Regions from separate parts of the Clostridium sp. TJA032 genome, predicted to be linked through region 3. Evidence: predicted binding sites of a transcription regulator. Region 3 holds the regulator's gene; each other region holds the start of a gene.
The links. The regulator LexA, encoded in region 3, represses DNA repair genes until DNA is damaged. The targets are predictions, from matches to a motif close to CNAACANNTGTTNG.
Positions count from the first base shown of each region.

Region 1 (5,374 bases), 500 kb from region 3:
TATAATTCTTTATTTAATAAGGGAGAAGTAGAGGAGAAGCTTCCTTATATAGTAATAATAGTAGATGAGCTTGCAGACCTTATGATGGCTTGCCCTCATGATGTAGAAGATTATATATGTAGACTTGCTCAAATGGCTAGAGCTGCAGGAATGCATTTAGTAATAGCAACGCAAAGACCTTCTGTAGATGTAATAACAGGAGTTATTAAAGCTAATATACCATCTAGAATATCTTTTGCAGTTTCAAGTCAGATAGATTCTAGGACAATTTTAGATTCAGCAGGAGCAGAGAAACTTTTAGGAAGAGGGGATATGTTATTTTATCCTGTAGGAGAAGCTAAACCTCAAAGGGTTCAAGGAGCTTTTATTTCAGAAGAAGAGGTCGAACATGTGGTATCTTTTATAAAGGAATCTAGAAAGGATACTAAATATGAAGATGAAATACTAGAACATATAAATTCAGTAGCTATTTCTTCAGAAGGAAATTCTGAAGGAGATAGAGATGAACTTTTAGATGAAGCTATAGATATTGTAGTAGAAAGTGGTCAAGCATCTGCATCTTATTTACAAAGAAGATTAAGAATAGGATTTAACAGAGCGGCAAGAATAATAGAAGAATTAGAAGAATGTGGTGTTATTTCTAGAAGAGATGGAAGTAAACCAAGACAAGTTCTTATTAGTAAGGATGAAATAGAAAATATTAAATAAAAACTTGTTTAATTTAAAAAAGAGTTTTAAAATAAAAGATATATATTTAAACGTAGGAGGAAGTAGATTTGGCAAAATATAAGGTAGGAATGGTGAGTTTAGGTTGTGACAAAAATAGGGTTGACTCAGAGATAATGCTTGGCATGGTACAAAATGAGTATGAACTTACTAATAATCCAAAGGAAGCAGATATAATAATAGTAAACACTTGCGGATTTATAGAAAAAGCTAAACAAGAATCCATAAACACAATATTAGATATGGCAAAATATAAAACAAGTCATAACTGTAAGTTACTTATAGCTACAGGATGCTTAACCCAAAGATATGGTGATGAATTATTAGAATTAATGCCTGAAATAGACATAATGTTAGGTGTTAATGATTATGCTAAAATAAATGAAGCCATAATGAACTTTATAAATGGAAATAAAGAAAAGATAAAAGCTATAAATTACAGTGATGTTTCAATTAATGAGGGACTAAGACTTATAACAACAGATAAAGCTACTGCATATTTAAGAATTGCAGAAGGATGTGATAATTTCTGTACTTACTGCATTATTCCTAAAATTAGAGGGAAATTTAGAAGTAGAAATTTAGATAGCATAGTAGAAGAAGCACAAAGCTTAGCTAAATCAGGTGTGAAGGAACTTATTTTAATAGCACAAGATACAACTAATTATGGGGTAGACCTGTATGGTGAAAAGAGACTTCATATTGTTTTAAGAGAGTTAGCTAAGATAGAAGGAATAGAATGGATAAGAGTTTTATATTGCTACCCTGAAGCTATATATGATGAGCTTATAAAAGAAATAGCAGTAAATGAGAAAGTGTGTAAATATTTAGATTTACCTATACAACATATTAGTAACAATGTTTTAAAGAGAATGGGTAGAAAAACTACAAAAGAAGAAATTATAGGAAAAATTGAAGATTTAAGAAAGCATATTCCTAACATAGTTTTAAGAACTTCCTTAATTGTTGGGTTCCCAGGAGAAACTTGTGAGGACTTTGAAGAATTAAAATCCTTTATAAAAACATATAAATTAGACAAGGTTGGAGTATTTACTTATTCAAGGGAAGAAGGAACACCAGCTTCTATAATGGAAAATCAAATTGATGAAGAAGTTAAGAGAGAAAGAGAAGAAGAAATAATGCTACTTCAAAAGGAAGTATCAGAAGAAATCAATAAAAATAAAGTAGGTAGAGAATATAAAGTTCTTATTGAAAAATTTAATGGAGAATACTATATAGGAAGAAGCTATGAAATGGCTCCAGATATAGATGGTTATATTTATGTAAAAGGAAATGGAGCTAAAAAGGATCAGTTTTGTAAAGTTAAAATTGAAAAAGCATTAGAATATGATTTAATAGGAGTTGTATGCAATGAATCTTGCAAATAAATTAACTTTAATTAGGATAATTTTAGTTCCCATATTCTTAGTATTTATAGCTTCCCAAAACTTGCCTTATAGTAGTATAATAGCAACACTTATATTCATAGTAGCATCTGTTACAGACCAGTTAGATGGATATATTGCAAGATCTAGAAATCAAGTTACTAACTTTGGTAAGTTTATGGACCCTTTAGCAGATAAGTTATTAGTTACATCAGCACTTATCTCTTTAGTTGAATTACAATTAGTTCCTGCATGGGCTGCAATTATAATAATAGCTAGAGAATTTGCTGTATCAGGATTAAGAACTATAGCTGCTTCAGAAGGAATAGTTATAGCTGCTAGTTGGTGGGGAAAAATAAAAACTGTAATACAAATAATAGCTATAGTGCTTTTATTATTACAAGTAAATATAATAAATTCACCAGGAATTATGGACTTAGTTGCTGGAAGTAGCTTTTTAAGAAACTTCTTTACTTATGTTCCTAATATATTCTTATATTTAGCTGTTATAATAACAATAATTTCTGGAGTAGATTACTTTAGAAAAAATAAAAATGTTATAAATACCTATAGATAAGGGTTTAAAACTTGAAAAATAGTCAATTATTAAGACATGAGGTTCTTTTAGGACTTCATGTTTATATTGACTTTTTTTTTGTTTATATTATAATAATAGTAGAACTTATGTTCGGTTATTCAAGGAGGTTAAGTATGGCAAATATAGATAAAGATAAATTAAAAGCTATTGAAATGGCTATGGGGCAAATAGAAAAACAATTTGGAAAAGGTTCTGTAATGAAACTTGGAGAGCAAGGTTCTCCTCAAATGGATGCAGTATCTACAGGTTGTTTAGACCTTGATATAGCTTTAGGAATTGGTGGAGTACCAAGAGGAAGAATAATTGAGATATATGGTCCTGAAAGTTCAGGTAAAACAACAGTTGCTCTACATGTAGTTGCAGAAGCTCAAAAATTAGGTGGAGCAGCAGCTTATATAGATGCAGAGCATGCTTTAGACCCAGTTTATGCAAAAAGATTAGGTGTTAATATAGATGATTTAGTTGTTTCACAACCAGATACAGGAGAACAGGCTTTAGAGATTACAGAGGCTTTAGTTAGATCAGGAGCTATAGATGTTTTAGTTGTAGACTCTGTTGCAGCTTTAGTTCCAAGAGCGGAAATAGAAGGAGAAATGGGTGATTCTCATGTGGGACTTCAAGCTAGATTAATGTCACAGGCTTTAAGAAAATTAACAGGTACAATAAATAAATCTAACTGTGTAGTAATATTTATTAACCAGTTAAGAGAAAAGGTTGGAATAATGTTTGGTAATCCAGAAACTACTCCAGGAGGTAGAGCATTAAAATTCTATTCTTCAATTAGAATGGATATAAGAAGAATAGATTCAATAAAGCAAGGTGATGGAATAACTGGTAATAGAACAAGAGTTAAAATAGTTAAAAATAAAGTTGCACCTCCTTTTAAACAAGCTGAATTTGATATAATGTATAATGAAGGAATATCAAAAGAAGGTAATATAGTTGATGTTGGAGTAAAGGAAAATATAGTGCAAAAAAGTGGAGCTTGGTTCTCTTATGGAGATATAAGATTAGGACAAGGAAGAGAAAATGCTAAGCAGTACTTAAAAGATAATCCAGCCGTTGCTTTAGATATAGAAAATCAAATAAGAGAGAAATATTCTCTTCCTTTAGCAAAAGCTATTGAAGTTTCAGAGGAAAAGGAAGAAAAGGAAGAATAAAAAGATAAGGTTTCCTTATCTTTTTTTTATTAAAATTTTATCAGTTGATAGAATAAAAAAGCTTTAAAATCTATAAATTTAACAGACAAAGTACTTAAAAAAGCTTTCATTACCCTTTTACATAAAGAATAATATAAGCTTTTTAGCATATAATATAGGCAAGGGGTAATCTTGACATAAGTTTAAAATTACTATACAATAATAACAAATACTGGTTTATCATATTCAAAAAAATTACAGTGAGAATAGTATGACACCTTTCTACGCGAAGTGTTTTTATAGAGAGAATAAGCGAGGAGGTGTTTATATGATAGTAGGAATACTTATAGGAATAATAATATTAGGGGTAGTAGGGTTTATTCAATACACTCTTATACAGAAAGCTTCACAAAATAGGGTGGAAAGCTTAGAAAAAGAAGCAAACTTAACACTTGAGGAGGCTAAAAGAGCAGCTGAATCAATGAAAAAAGAAGCCATATTAGAAGCTAAAGAAGAGGTGCACAAATTAAGGGCAGATCTTGATAAAGAAACTCGTGATAGAAGAAACGAGATTCAAAGATTTGAAAGAAGACTTATACAAAGAGAAGAATCTTTAGATAAAAAAGGTGAAATGCTTGAAAAAAGAGAAGATAGCATAAATAAAAAGTCTATAGAAATTCAAGACCTTGAAGAACGTGTACAAAGTTTATACGGAGAACAAAGATCAGAACTTGAAAGGATTTCTAATCTTTCAAGTGAAGAGGCAAGAACATTATTATTAGATGAAGTAAAAAGAGAAATAAAACATGAATCAGCTATGCTGATTAAAGAACTTGAAACTAAAGCCAAAGAAGAAGCTGATAAAAAATCAAGAGAAATAATTACTACTGCTATTCAAAGATGTGCAGCAGACCATGTTTCTGAAACAACAGTACATGTTGTTGCCTTACCTAACGATGAGATGAAAGGAAGAATCATCGGAAGAGAAGGTAGAAATATAAGAACTTTAGAAACATTAACAGGGGTTGATTTAATAATAGATGATACTCCAGAGGCTGTTATTCTTTCAAGCTTCGATCCAATTAGAAGAGAAGTTGCAAGAATAGCTTTAGAGAAATTAATTGTAGATGGAAGAATTCATCCAGCTAGAATTGAAGAAATGGTAGAAAGAGCTATTAAAGATGTGGAAAATGACATTAAGGAAGAAGGAGAACAAGCAACCTTTGAAACTGGTGTTCATGGATTACATCCTGAAATAATTAAGCTTCTAGGAAGACTAAAGTATAGAACAAGTTATGGTCAAAATGTTTTAAAACATTCAATAGAGGTTTCATATTTAGCTGGTTTAATGGCATCTGAATTAGGTTTAGATGTAAATTTAGCTAGAAGAGCAGGCCTTTTACATGATATAGGTAAAGGTGTTGACCAAGAATATGAAGGTCCTCATGCAGTTATAGGTGGAGAACTTGCAAAGAAATATCATGAATCACCAGCTGTTGTAAATGCAATTGCAGCACATCATGGTG
Region 1 covers NZ_JBZEFB010000001.1:979,678-985,051, reverse strand. The annotation lists gene AC4FRL_RS04490 (FtsK/SpoIIIE family DNA translocase) at 1-708, shown strand, start outside; gene rimO (30S ribosomal protein S12 methylthiotransferase RimO) at 777-2,114, shown strand; gene pgsA (CDP-diacylglycerol--glycerol-3-phosphate 3-phosphatidyltransferase) at 2,098-2,688, shown strand; gene recA (recombinase RecA) at 2,823-3,869, shown strand; gene rny (ribonuclease Y) at 4,177-5,374, shown strand, end outside.
Region 1: the regulator LexA is predicted to act here: its motif matches at 2,789-2,802, upstream of recA (recombinase RecA).

Region 2 (5,374 bases), on a different contig from region 3:
TTTATTATGCTTTTTAGCTTAATAAACTAGGGAATTATTGTTTTAAGTCTATGCAAAGGCTTTCTAAAGCTTTTATATTTAAAATTTTTATTTCATTTTTTTCTTTGCTTATTATTTTATCTTCTATTAATTTATTTAAAGTTCTATTTAAATGTCTATAGCTTGTACCTAAAAGTTCTGCTAAGTTTGAATAATTATCTATAGTTATTATGTGTTCATTTCTTGCTAAAAGGTAATTTGCAAGTTTGGTTTCTAAATTATATGTAATTGTTATGGAACTACTTACAGAACATCTTTCTAATTTTTTTGAAAGATTTTTAGTTATATACATAAGAAAGTTTAAATCTTTAAGGGCTATATTATTTACTTCCTTAACAGGAATAGCAATACAAAGACTTTTACATAAGACCTTTATACTACAATTAGCTCTTACCTTTGATATAACTTCTAAATCACCAATTAATTGAATTGGTTCGTAAAATTCTAAAAGTAAAGACTTACCATTTGGCAAGGTTTTATAAACCTTAGCTTTTCCATGAATAAAAAAGTATAAATATTTAAGTTCTTCATTCATAAAGCAAATGTGTTCATTCTTTTTAAACATATGTAATTCTAATAAGGGGATAATTTCCTTCGGGAAAATTGATTGAAGTTCATATTTATATATTAATTTCATTAAAATTTCTCTATCATTTATAAGTACCAAGAGTTTATACCTCCTAAAGAAGCCGATATTATAAGACATATGTCATAACTATACCTATAGTATATATGATAAAATAGTCCTATTAATAGGTTAAAGAGAATATTTAATAAATTAACAATAAAATTGCCTTAATACTTTAAATTCTATAAAAGAGTGATAGCATTTATATATGCTATACACTCTTTATTTTTTGTTATCAGATGTTAGAGGTGTAAAATGTTGAAAGCTTAGGCATTAACAAATCGTCTGGAGGAGTCTTAAAAAACAAATTTATTAATGCCTAAAGAAATGACTTTAAAAGTTACTTCAATATAATTTATGAAACAGAATTTTGTATTATTCTAAGATTATGAAAATAATAATGATTATTATATAAAGAATTTGACATATAAATTTTAGAGAATTAAAATATTTGTATACGAACTTACGTTTGCTTTTTAGAATATACAAAGTATTATTTATAAATAATAACTTTTAGTGTATATAATAAATAAGCTTTAAAGACATAATAAAATAGAAGTTTGTTTTACAAGAAATTAAAGAGAAAATTAATTATATAAAAATATAAAAGAAGGGAGAGCTACACACTTAAAACTTATTTTATTACAAAGTTTATATAGTTTTAGTAGCAGAGTTTTATGAAGGACAAAATAATAATAAAAGGGGCAAAAGTACATAATTTAAAGAATATAAGCTTAGAAATTCCAAGAGATAAGCTTATTGTATTTACAGGACTATCAGGTTCTGGTAAAAGTTCCTTAGCCTTTGATACTATTTATGCAGAGGGGCAAAGAAGGTATGTAGAATCTTTATCATCTTATGCAAGACAATTTTTAGGACAGATGGATAAACCAGAGGTTGAATCAATAGAAGGTTTATCTCCAGCCATATCTATAGACCAAAAAACCACCTCTAGAAATCCAAGGTCAACTGTAGGTACAGTAACAGAAATTTATGATTATTTAAGATTATTATATGCAAGAGTTGGAGTACCTCATTGTCCTAAGTGCGGAAAAGAAATATCTCAACAATCTGTTGACCAAATAGTAGACAAAGTTATGGAACTTCCAGATAGAAGTAAAATAATGATTTTAGCACCAATAATAAGAGGCAGAAAAGGAAATCATGAAAAGGTTCTTGAAAATATAAAAAAACAAGGTTTTGTTAGAGCGAGAATAGATGGAGAAATTTATGACTTAACAGAGGATGAAGTAAAGCTTGAAAAAAATATTAAGCATAATATAGAGGCAGTAGTAGATAGAATAATTGTTAAGGAAGGAATTGAAGGAAGATTAACAGATTCTATAGAAACTTCTCTTAAAATGGCAGATGGTTTAGTTTTAGTTAGTTTAATAGGAGGAGAGGATAGACTTTATAGTGAGCATTTTGCTTGTGTTGATTGTGGAATAAGCATAGAGGAGTTATCTCCAAGAATGTTTTCTTTTAACTCTCCTTTTGGAAAGTGTGAAAGATGTGATGGGTTAGGAACTTTAATGGAAATTGATGAAAATTTAGTTGTTCCTAATAAAGATTTAAGTATAAGAGAAGGGGCAATTTCTACTTGGGGAGATGCAAGACTTAAGGAGGATGCTTGGACTTATTCTGTTCTTAAGGCATTAATGAAGAAATATAATTTTGATTTAGATACTCCATATAAAGATTTGCCTAAGAAGGTACAAGAAGTTTTAATGTATGGAGAAAAGGATAAATTAAAGGTTACATATAAAAAAGAAAATGTAGAATCAGTTTATAATCATTCCTTTGAAGGAGAAATAAACAATTTAAGAAGACGATATATGGAAACAGGTTCAGATGCTTTAAAGGATGAAATAGAAAAGTATATGAGTGATAATCCTTGTCCTAAATGTAAAGGTGCAAGACTTAAGCCTGAAGCTTTAGGGGTTACTGTTGGAGGAAAAAATATATTTGAGTTTACTAAATTAGCTATAAGAGAAGAACTAGATTTTATAAATTCTATTAATTTTTCAGAAAAAGATAAAATAATAAGTAATCAAATAATAAAGGAAATTCAATCTAGATTAAGCTTTTTAATAAATGTAGGATTAGATTATTTAGATTTAGCAAGAAAGGCAGGAACTTTATCAGGAGGAGAAGCACAGAGAATAAGACTTGCAACTCAAATAGGTTCTCAACTTATGGGAGTTTTATATATACTAGATGAGCCTTCAATAGGACTTCATCAAAGGGATAATGATAGGCTTATTTCTACATTAAAACAACTTAGAGACCTTGGTAATACACTTATAGTTGTAGAACATGATGAGGATACTATGAGAGAAGCTGATTATATAGTAGATATAGGACCAGGTGCAGGGGAACATGGTGGAGAAATAGTTGCTAAAGGAACTTTAGAGGAAGTTATGGCAAATGAAAATTCTTTAACAGGAAAATATTTAACAGGAATTAAAAGAGTTGAACTTCCAAAGGAAAGAAGAAAAGGGAATGGAAATTTCATAACTGTTAAAGGAGCTAAGGAGAATAATTTAAAAAATATTAATGTAAAATTTCCTTTAGGAACTTTAACTATGGTTACTGGAGTTTCTGGTTCTGGAAAAAGTACTTTGGTTAATGAAATTCTTTATAAGGGATTAAATAAGATAGTAAATAAAGCTAAGGACTTACCAGGAAAATTTAAAGATATAACAGGTTATGAAAATATTGATAAAATTATTGATATAGACCAAAGTCCTATAGGAAGAACGCCAAGAAGTAATCCAGCTACTTATACTGGAACCTTTGATGTAATAAGAGAGCTTTTCTCTCAAACTCAAGAAGCAAAAATGAGAGGATATAAACCTGGTAGATTTTCCTTTAACGTAAAGGGTGGAAGGTGTGAAGCTTGCAGTGGAGATGGTATAATAAAGATAGAAATGCAGTTTTTATCTGATGTTTATGTTCCTTGTGAAGTTTGTAAGGGAAAAAGATATAATAGAGAAACTTTAGAGGTTAAATATAAGGGGAAAAATATAGCAGATGTTTTAAATATGACAGTTGAAGAAGCTTTGGAGTTTTTTGAAAATATTCCAAGAATAAAAAATAAACTTCAAACTTTAATGGATGTTGGCTTAGGTTATATAAGACTAGGGCAACCCTCAACACAGCTATCAGGTGGAGAAGCGCAAAGAATTAAATTAGCTTATGAATTATCTAAAAGAAGTACAGGAAAAACCTTATATATTTTAGATGAGCCTACAACAGGACTTCATATACATGATGTAAATAGGCTTGTTAAAATTCTTCAAAGGTTAGTTGAGGGAGGAAACACAGTAATTGTAATCGAACATAATTTAGATATGATTAAATGTGCAGATTATATAATAGATTTAGGACCTGAAGGTGGAGATAAGGGTGGAACAATTGTAGTTTCTGGAACACCTGAAAAAATAGTAGAAAATAAAGATTCTTATACAGGGAAGTATTTAAAAAAATATCTTGAGTAGAGGAATATAATTTAAAAAAGTAAATATATTATTTTAGTATACAACATATTATGGCTACCAGAATTTTTTTATTCTGATAGCTATATTTTATGAATTTTATTAATATATGAACTTATAGAAGAAATTTTAATTAAAAGTTTTAAAAAGAAGTAAAATAAAAATATAAATATTATAAATTTCACTTTTTAAAATGATATAATAATTAAGGATTTTAATTATGATTATGAAATTGTAAGCTTTTATTGTATAATCAAGTTATTAAATAAAGTAAAATATAAAAGAAATATAAAATATGTAGAGGTGAAGTGATGTTTTCTAAACTAATGACATGGGTTTTTGGAATAATATTTATAGTTATATTATATTCCATAATTTATTATGCATTAAAGATAATGTATAAAGATGTTAAAGGCGGGAAAAAGAAGAAAGCCCCTGGAAAGAAAGCACATGGATTAGAAGTCTTACAGACTATCTCTAATGGGACTTTAGGTGTTGGCTCGGTTATACCTGTGACGAGTACTATATCTATTGGACGAAGAGATGATAATTCTATTGTGCTAAATGATCAGTTTGTATCATCATATCATGCTAAAATTTATGTTAAAAACAATGATTTTTATTTAGAAGATTTAGCAAGTACAAATGGTACATTTATAAATGGCTCTAAAGTTGAGGGAAGAGTTAGATTAAAGGTAAATGATAGAATAAAAATGGGAAGTACTGAATTTAAGGTTATAGGGTAAAAGAGGTGATAAGATGAATGCTGCTTTAAAGTATGAAAAAAGAATGTTGCTATTAGTCTATCTTTTATGCTTAGCCTTATTTACAAATATAGCACTTAAGCAAAACCCTATAGACAAAATGGCATTTGTTATAGCAGGTATATTGATAGTTATTATTGGATTTTCACATTTTATAATAAGAAAGTTTTATCCTGATGGGGATAAATATATGCTTATTTTTGCATCTGTCTTAGCAGTAGTTGGAATAGCCGTTCTTTATAGGTTAGACCCTAAATTAGCAATGAAACAATTAGTTTGGTTTAGTTTAGGAATTGCAATTTATATGACAATTGTAATAGTTTTACCTGATTTAAAAAGCTTTGCTAAGTATAGATATGTTTATTTAGTAGGTACCTTAATTTTTATGGCGATGGCTATGTTTATTGGTACTTCTATAAATGGAGCAAAAAACTGGGTTTACATAG
Region 2 covers NZ_JBZEFB010000002.1:180,837-186,210, reverse strand. The annotation lists gene AC4FRL_RS07940 (cyclic nucleotide-binding domain-containing protein) at 35-706, opposite strand; gene uvrA (excinuclease ABC subunit UvrA) at 1,345-4,167, shown strand; gene AC4FRL_RS07930 (FHA domain-containing protein) at 4,476-4,910, shown strand; gene AC4FRL_RS07925 (FtsW/RodA/SpoVE family cell cycle protein) at 4,924-5,374, shown strand, end outside.
Region 2: the regulator LexA is predicted to act here: its motif matches at 1,126-1,139, upstream of uvrA (excinuclease ABC subunit UvrA).

Region 3 (5,374 bases):
GCTATAAGCACAGTATCACCAGCTAAACCAATATTATTTAATAACGCGCAAGTTTATGACAATTAATATATAAAAAATAGGCAACCTATTTTAAGAGGTTTGCCTATTTTTTTTCTATATGTTAAGATTTATAAATGTACGATATTTTTAATAATGCGGGGGTATAATAATGCTTAGTGCAACTATAGAATTACTAAAAAAACAATATGGTTTTACAGAGGAAACTATAACTTTTTATAACAAGGCTATAATTGATGTAGAAAATGAATTTAAGATATATGATGAAATAAGAGAATATAACCAATTAAAAGTTCTTAAAGCTTTTCAAGAGGAAAGAATTTCAGATAGTCATTTTACAAATTCAACAGGATATGGTTATGGAGATATTGGAAGAGATACTTTAGATTTAGTTTATGCTAGAATATTTAATACTGAAAAAGCTTTAGTTAGACCACATTTTGTTAATGGAACTCATGCTTTAGGTACTGCTTTATTTGGAAATTTAAGACCTGGAGATACTATGTTAGCTGTAACAGGCAGTCCTTATGATACTTTACATAGTGTAATTGGTATAAGTGGAGAGGAAAATATAGGTTCTTTAAAAGAATATGGTGTTAATTATAAGCAAGTTGACCTTTTAAATGGCAAGATAGACATAGAAAAAGTTTTAGAAATAATTAAAGAAGACAAAACTATAAAATTAATACATATGCAAAGATCTACAGGATATGGATGGAGAAATGCATTTCAAGTTGAAGAATTAGGAGAGGCTATTAAAGTAATTAAAGAATTAAGAGAAGACTTAATAGTATTTGTTGATAACTGTTATGGAGAATTTATAGATATAATAGAGCCAACAGATGTTGGTGCAGATTTAATGGCAGGTTCTTTAATAAAAAACATAGGTGGAGGTATAGCACCAACAGGTGGATATATTGTTGGAAAAGAGAAGTATGTAGAGCAAGCTTCTTATAGACTTACTGTCCCTGGAATAGGAGCAGAATGTGGATGTACCTTTGGTGTTATGAAAGATTTTTATCAAGGATTATTTTTAGCACCTCATGTTGCTATAGAAGCTTTAAAAGGTGCTATATTCTGTGCTAGAATAATGGAACTTGCTGGTTTTGAAGTGCTTCCTAAGTATAATGAAAAGAGAAGTGATATAATTCAAGCTATAAAATTTAATGATAAAGAAAAGCTTATTAAGTTCTGCAAAGGAGTTCAGTATGCTTCTCCAATAGATTCTTTTGTTGAATGTGAGCCATGGGCTATGCCAGGATACTCAGATGAAGTTATTATGGCGGCAGGGGCATTTATTCAAGGTTCTTCTATAGAACTTTCAGCTGATGCACCTATTAGAGAACCATATATAGCTTATCTACAAGGTGGATTAACTTTTGACCATGCGAAAATTGGAGTGTTAATAGCATTAAATAATATTTTTAAGTAAAAAATATTATTTATAAATTAGAAAATAGGTTATTATTAATAATTTAATAATAACCTATTTTTTTTATTTTTATAGAAATAAAAATTTATTTAATATATAATTAAATAAAGGGTAAATTATTTGAAATTTGTAATACATATAATGTATTGCATTGTGTATTACTTTAAAAGAAAGGAAGAACGTTTTGGAAGATAATAAAAATAAAGAATTAAAAGTAAAAAGTTTTAGAGTTACTGAGGAAACCTTTGATAAATTTAAAAAAATAGCTTCTGATGAATTTGGGAATCAAGGACAATGTTTAGATGCTTTAATTTCTCTTTATGAGTTAGAAAATTCTAAGGCTACTTTAGTTGAAAGAAAGTTAGAGATAGAATCCTTTCAAGATTATTTAAATAAGATAAATCAATTGTTTTTAACTTCTTTGCAAATGAGTGAAGATGCTAGTAAAAGAGCGGAAGAGGAATTTGTTAAAAAACTTTCTATAAAAGATGTTACTATAGAGAGATTGCAGAGAAGAGAGGAAGAACTTTTAGATAAGGATAAAAAAATAAAAGAAGAAAATAAGGAAAAAGAAAAGGAAATAGGTAACCTTAAAGAGAGTATAAAGATTTTAGAAAAAGATAAAAGTACTTTATCTCAATTAGTTTCTAGAAATTATGATTTAATCGAGAAAAATAAAGAAGAAATAAGTTATTTAAAGGGATTAGAAGGACTAAAAGAGGAAAATGAAAAATTAAAAAATCAGGTTGAAGAGGAAAAAGAAGTTATAAAAGATAAGGAAAATAAAATAAAATCTTTAAAAATTGAAAAAGAAGCCTTTGAAGAAAAATTAACTTTTTATATAGAGAAAGAAAAAGAGTATAAAGAGGAACTTATCTCCTTAAAATCTTTTATAGATTCTTTAAGAAAGGACCATAAAAAAGAAATTGAATTATTAGAAAATAAATATTCTAATGCTATAATAAAAGCAGAAGAGAAAATGAAGTTAGATTTTGAAAGGAGAGTAGAATTAGAAAGAAAGTCCTTAGAATTAGATATAAAAACATTAAAATATGAAAAAGAATTATTAGAAAACAAGTTAAAATCTTAATTTATTAAATTAAAGAAATTCCTAGGAAAGTGTTTGAATTTATAGAATAAATAAAAGGAGGAGTTATGAGAAAGGTAAGATATTTTTTAACTCCAGAAGCTTATGGCTCAAATGGAGAATTCATAGATAAAATTGGTACATTAGGAGATTTAGTAGTTGATACTGGAATGCTATTAAGGCCTCAATTTGATAAAACTATTCCTAGTATTAAAATATTAAATTCTTTATTTCGAAAAGGGTGGTGCCCAAGAAGTGCTGAGTGGGAGCCTTTTGAAATAGATTTACATGAATATAATGAATTAGTTGAATATCTTTTAAGTTTACATTTAAACAAACCATATAAATTAGAATAATTCAGATGATTTATTTAAATATAGTATATATAATTTTGTATATAAATTTTTAATAGAATGGGGATTAATATTAAGTTAATAGTAAGAATATAAAAAAATGTAGGGAAATTTGTTTTTTCACAAATTTCCCTACATTTTCTGTAAAAAACTTACATGTATTTTTTTATTTAATAAGCTCTATAAATACCTACTAATTTTCCAAGAATAGAGCAGTTTTCAACTATTATAGGTTGATAATTTTTATTTTCAGGTTGAAGTCTTATAAATTCATTTTCTTTAAAAAATCTTTTTATGGTAGCTTCGTTTTCTATTAAAGCTACAACAATATCACCATTTGAAGCTATATTCTTTTGTTCTATTATTGCTAAGTCTCCATCTAATATTCCTGCCTCTATCATACTATCTCCAGTAACCTTTAAAATAAATAAATCATTATTATGTTTTACGTAATTTATAGGCATTTGGAACATATCCTCTATATTTTCTGTAGCTAAAATAGGCATTCCTGCTGTAACTTTACCTATAATAGGAATATCTATTAGCTCTTTATCTTCCTTAGATAATTCTATAATTTCTAAAGCTCTTGGCTTAGTTGGATCTCTATATATTAACCCTTTTTTTTCTAATCTTTTTAAATGACCATGTACAGTTGAAGTTGATTTTAAGCTTACAGCTTGACAAATCTCCCTTACTGAAGGTGGATAACCTTTTGATTTTGTAAATTCAATTAAAAAGTTGTATATTTGAGTTTGTTTATCTGAATTTTCATTAATAATCATAGCAATTGCACCTCACGATTCTTTGGTAATATTATACCACAGTAGAAGAAGTATGGCAAACTTATGTTCTCATGTCTATAAAAACTAATTTTAATTAACTTTTATTTGATAAAGAATAATATTTTTGTTATAATGAAAAGATGATTTTTAAGTAAGAGGTGAACTTTATGGATAAAAAAGTATTTAACAATGATGATTACTGCGATATATATAAAGGTAGAATTTGCGATAATTGTGGTGATTGTTTAGAAATGGAAGGAATAGATACAAAGGCCATAAGAATAGCTGATATAGCAAAGGAAGTTGAGGAGAATAAGAAAATTGAAGAAACTCTAAAAAGACTTGTTGAAAAAGAGAGGGAAGAGGAAGAAGAAGACTTTGAGGAAGCTCTTACAGAGGAAACTTGGGAAGAATACTTAGCTAAGCAAGAAGATTATGAAGATGCTTTTGAACATATTGAATATCTTGAAGATATAGATTTTAATGATGATTTAACTATGGAAGAAATGACTGAAGAAGTTTTTCCAGGGGTTAGAAAACTTAAAATAAAAGATAAATAAAGAAAAAATGATAAAAACAAGGCGCTAGAACATATGTTCTAGTACCTTGTTTTTATCATTTTAAATTAGAGAGTGGATTTGTTTTTACTGCCTCTCTTAATCTTTCATCATCTACATGAGTATATATTTGAGTTGTTGATATATTTTCATGACCTAATATATTTTGCAAACTTCTTATATCTACATTTCCGTACTTATACATAAGAGTTGCTGCTGTATGTCTAAGTTTGTGAGGAGTATATTTTTGATCTTTAAATCCTGCATTTTCTATATGTTTTTTAACTAAAATTTCAACACTTCTTTTATTTATAGGTCTATATTTACTTGATAAAAATAAATATTTTTTTGATTCCTCACTAGCTTTAGAATCATTTCTATTATTTAAATAATTTTCTATAGATTTAATAGAAGCCTCATTTAAATAAACGGTTCTTTCTTTATCTCCTTTTCCTATAATTGTTAAAGTATCTCCTTTGATTTTATCTATTTCTATATTACAAAGTTCTGATAATCTCATTCCACAATTTAAAAATAAAGTTAATATGCAATAATCTCTGTAATAATTTTTATTTTTTTTATCCATAGAGTTTAAAACAGCTATGCTTTGTTCTAAGGTTAAATAGACAGGATGCCTTTTATTTATTTTAGGAGATTCTAATTCTTCTGTAGGGTTTTCCTGGATTAACTTTAGTTTTGAACTTAAAAATTTAAAAAATGATTTTAAGGTTGCTACTTTTCTAGCTCTAGCATAAGTGCTATTATTTCTAACTTTTTCTAAAAATGCTAAGAATGAATATATATCAGATAAACTTATATTTTTTATAAAATTATCATCTAAGTTAGAGGCATCAACTTCTTCTATATTTTCAAAGGATATATTATTTTCTAAACCTTTATAAATTTTTAAAAATTTAAAAAATAAGCCTAAATCAACAGAGTAGGCATCTACAGTATTAATTGATTTTCCTTTTATGTTTTCTAAGTAATTTAGAAATTCAATAACTCTTTTAGGATGCTTCGATTTCTCTAAAAAATCAAATTTGAAATTTTTATTATCTATAATTTCTACTTTAGAATCATTTTTCAAATTTGTTTTTTTAACAGAATCGATGTTGTTTTTTTCTTTTATTAAATCATCTAAA
Region 3 covers NZ_JBZEFB010000001.1:481,422-486,795, forward strand. The annotation lists gene hfq (RNA chaperone Hfq) at 1-66, shown strand, start outside; gene AC4FRL_RS02205 (methionine gamma-lyase family protein) at 170-1,450, shown strand; gene AC4FRL_RS02210 (coiled-coil domain-containing protein) at 1,635-2,540, shown strand; gene AC4FRL_RS02215 (hypothetical protein) at 2,606-2,893, shown strand; gene lexA (transcriptional repressor LexA) at 3,061-3,672, opposite strand; gene AC4FRL_RS02225 (hypothetical protein) at 3,840-4,232, shown strand; gene AC4FRL_RS02230 (tyrosine recombinase XerC) at 4,288-5,292, opposite strand.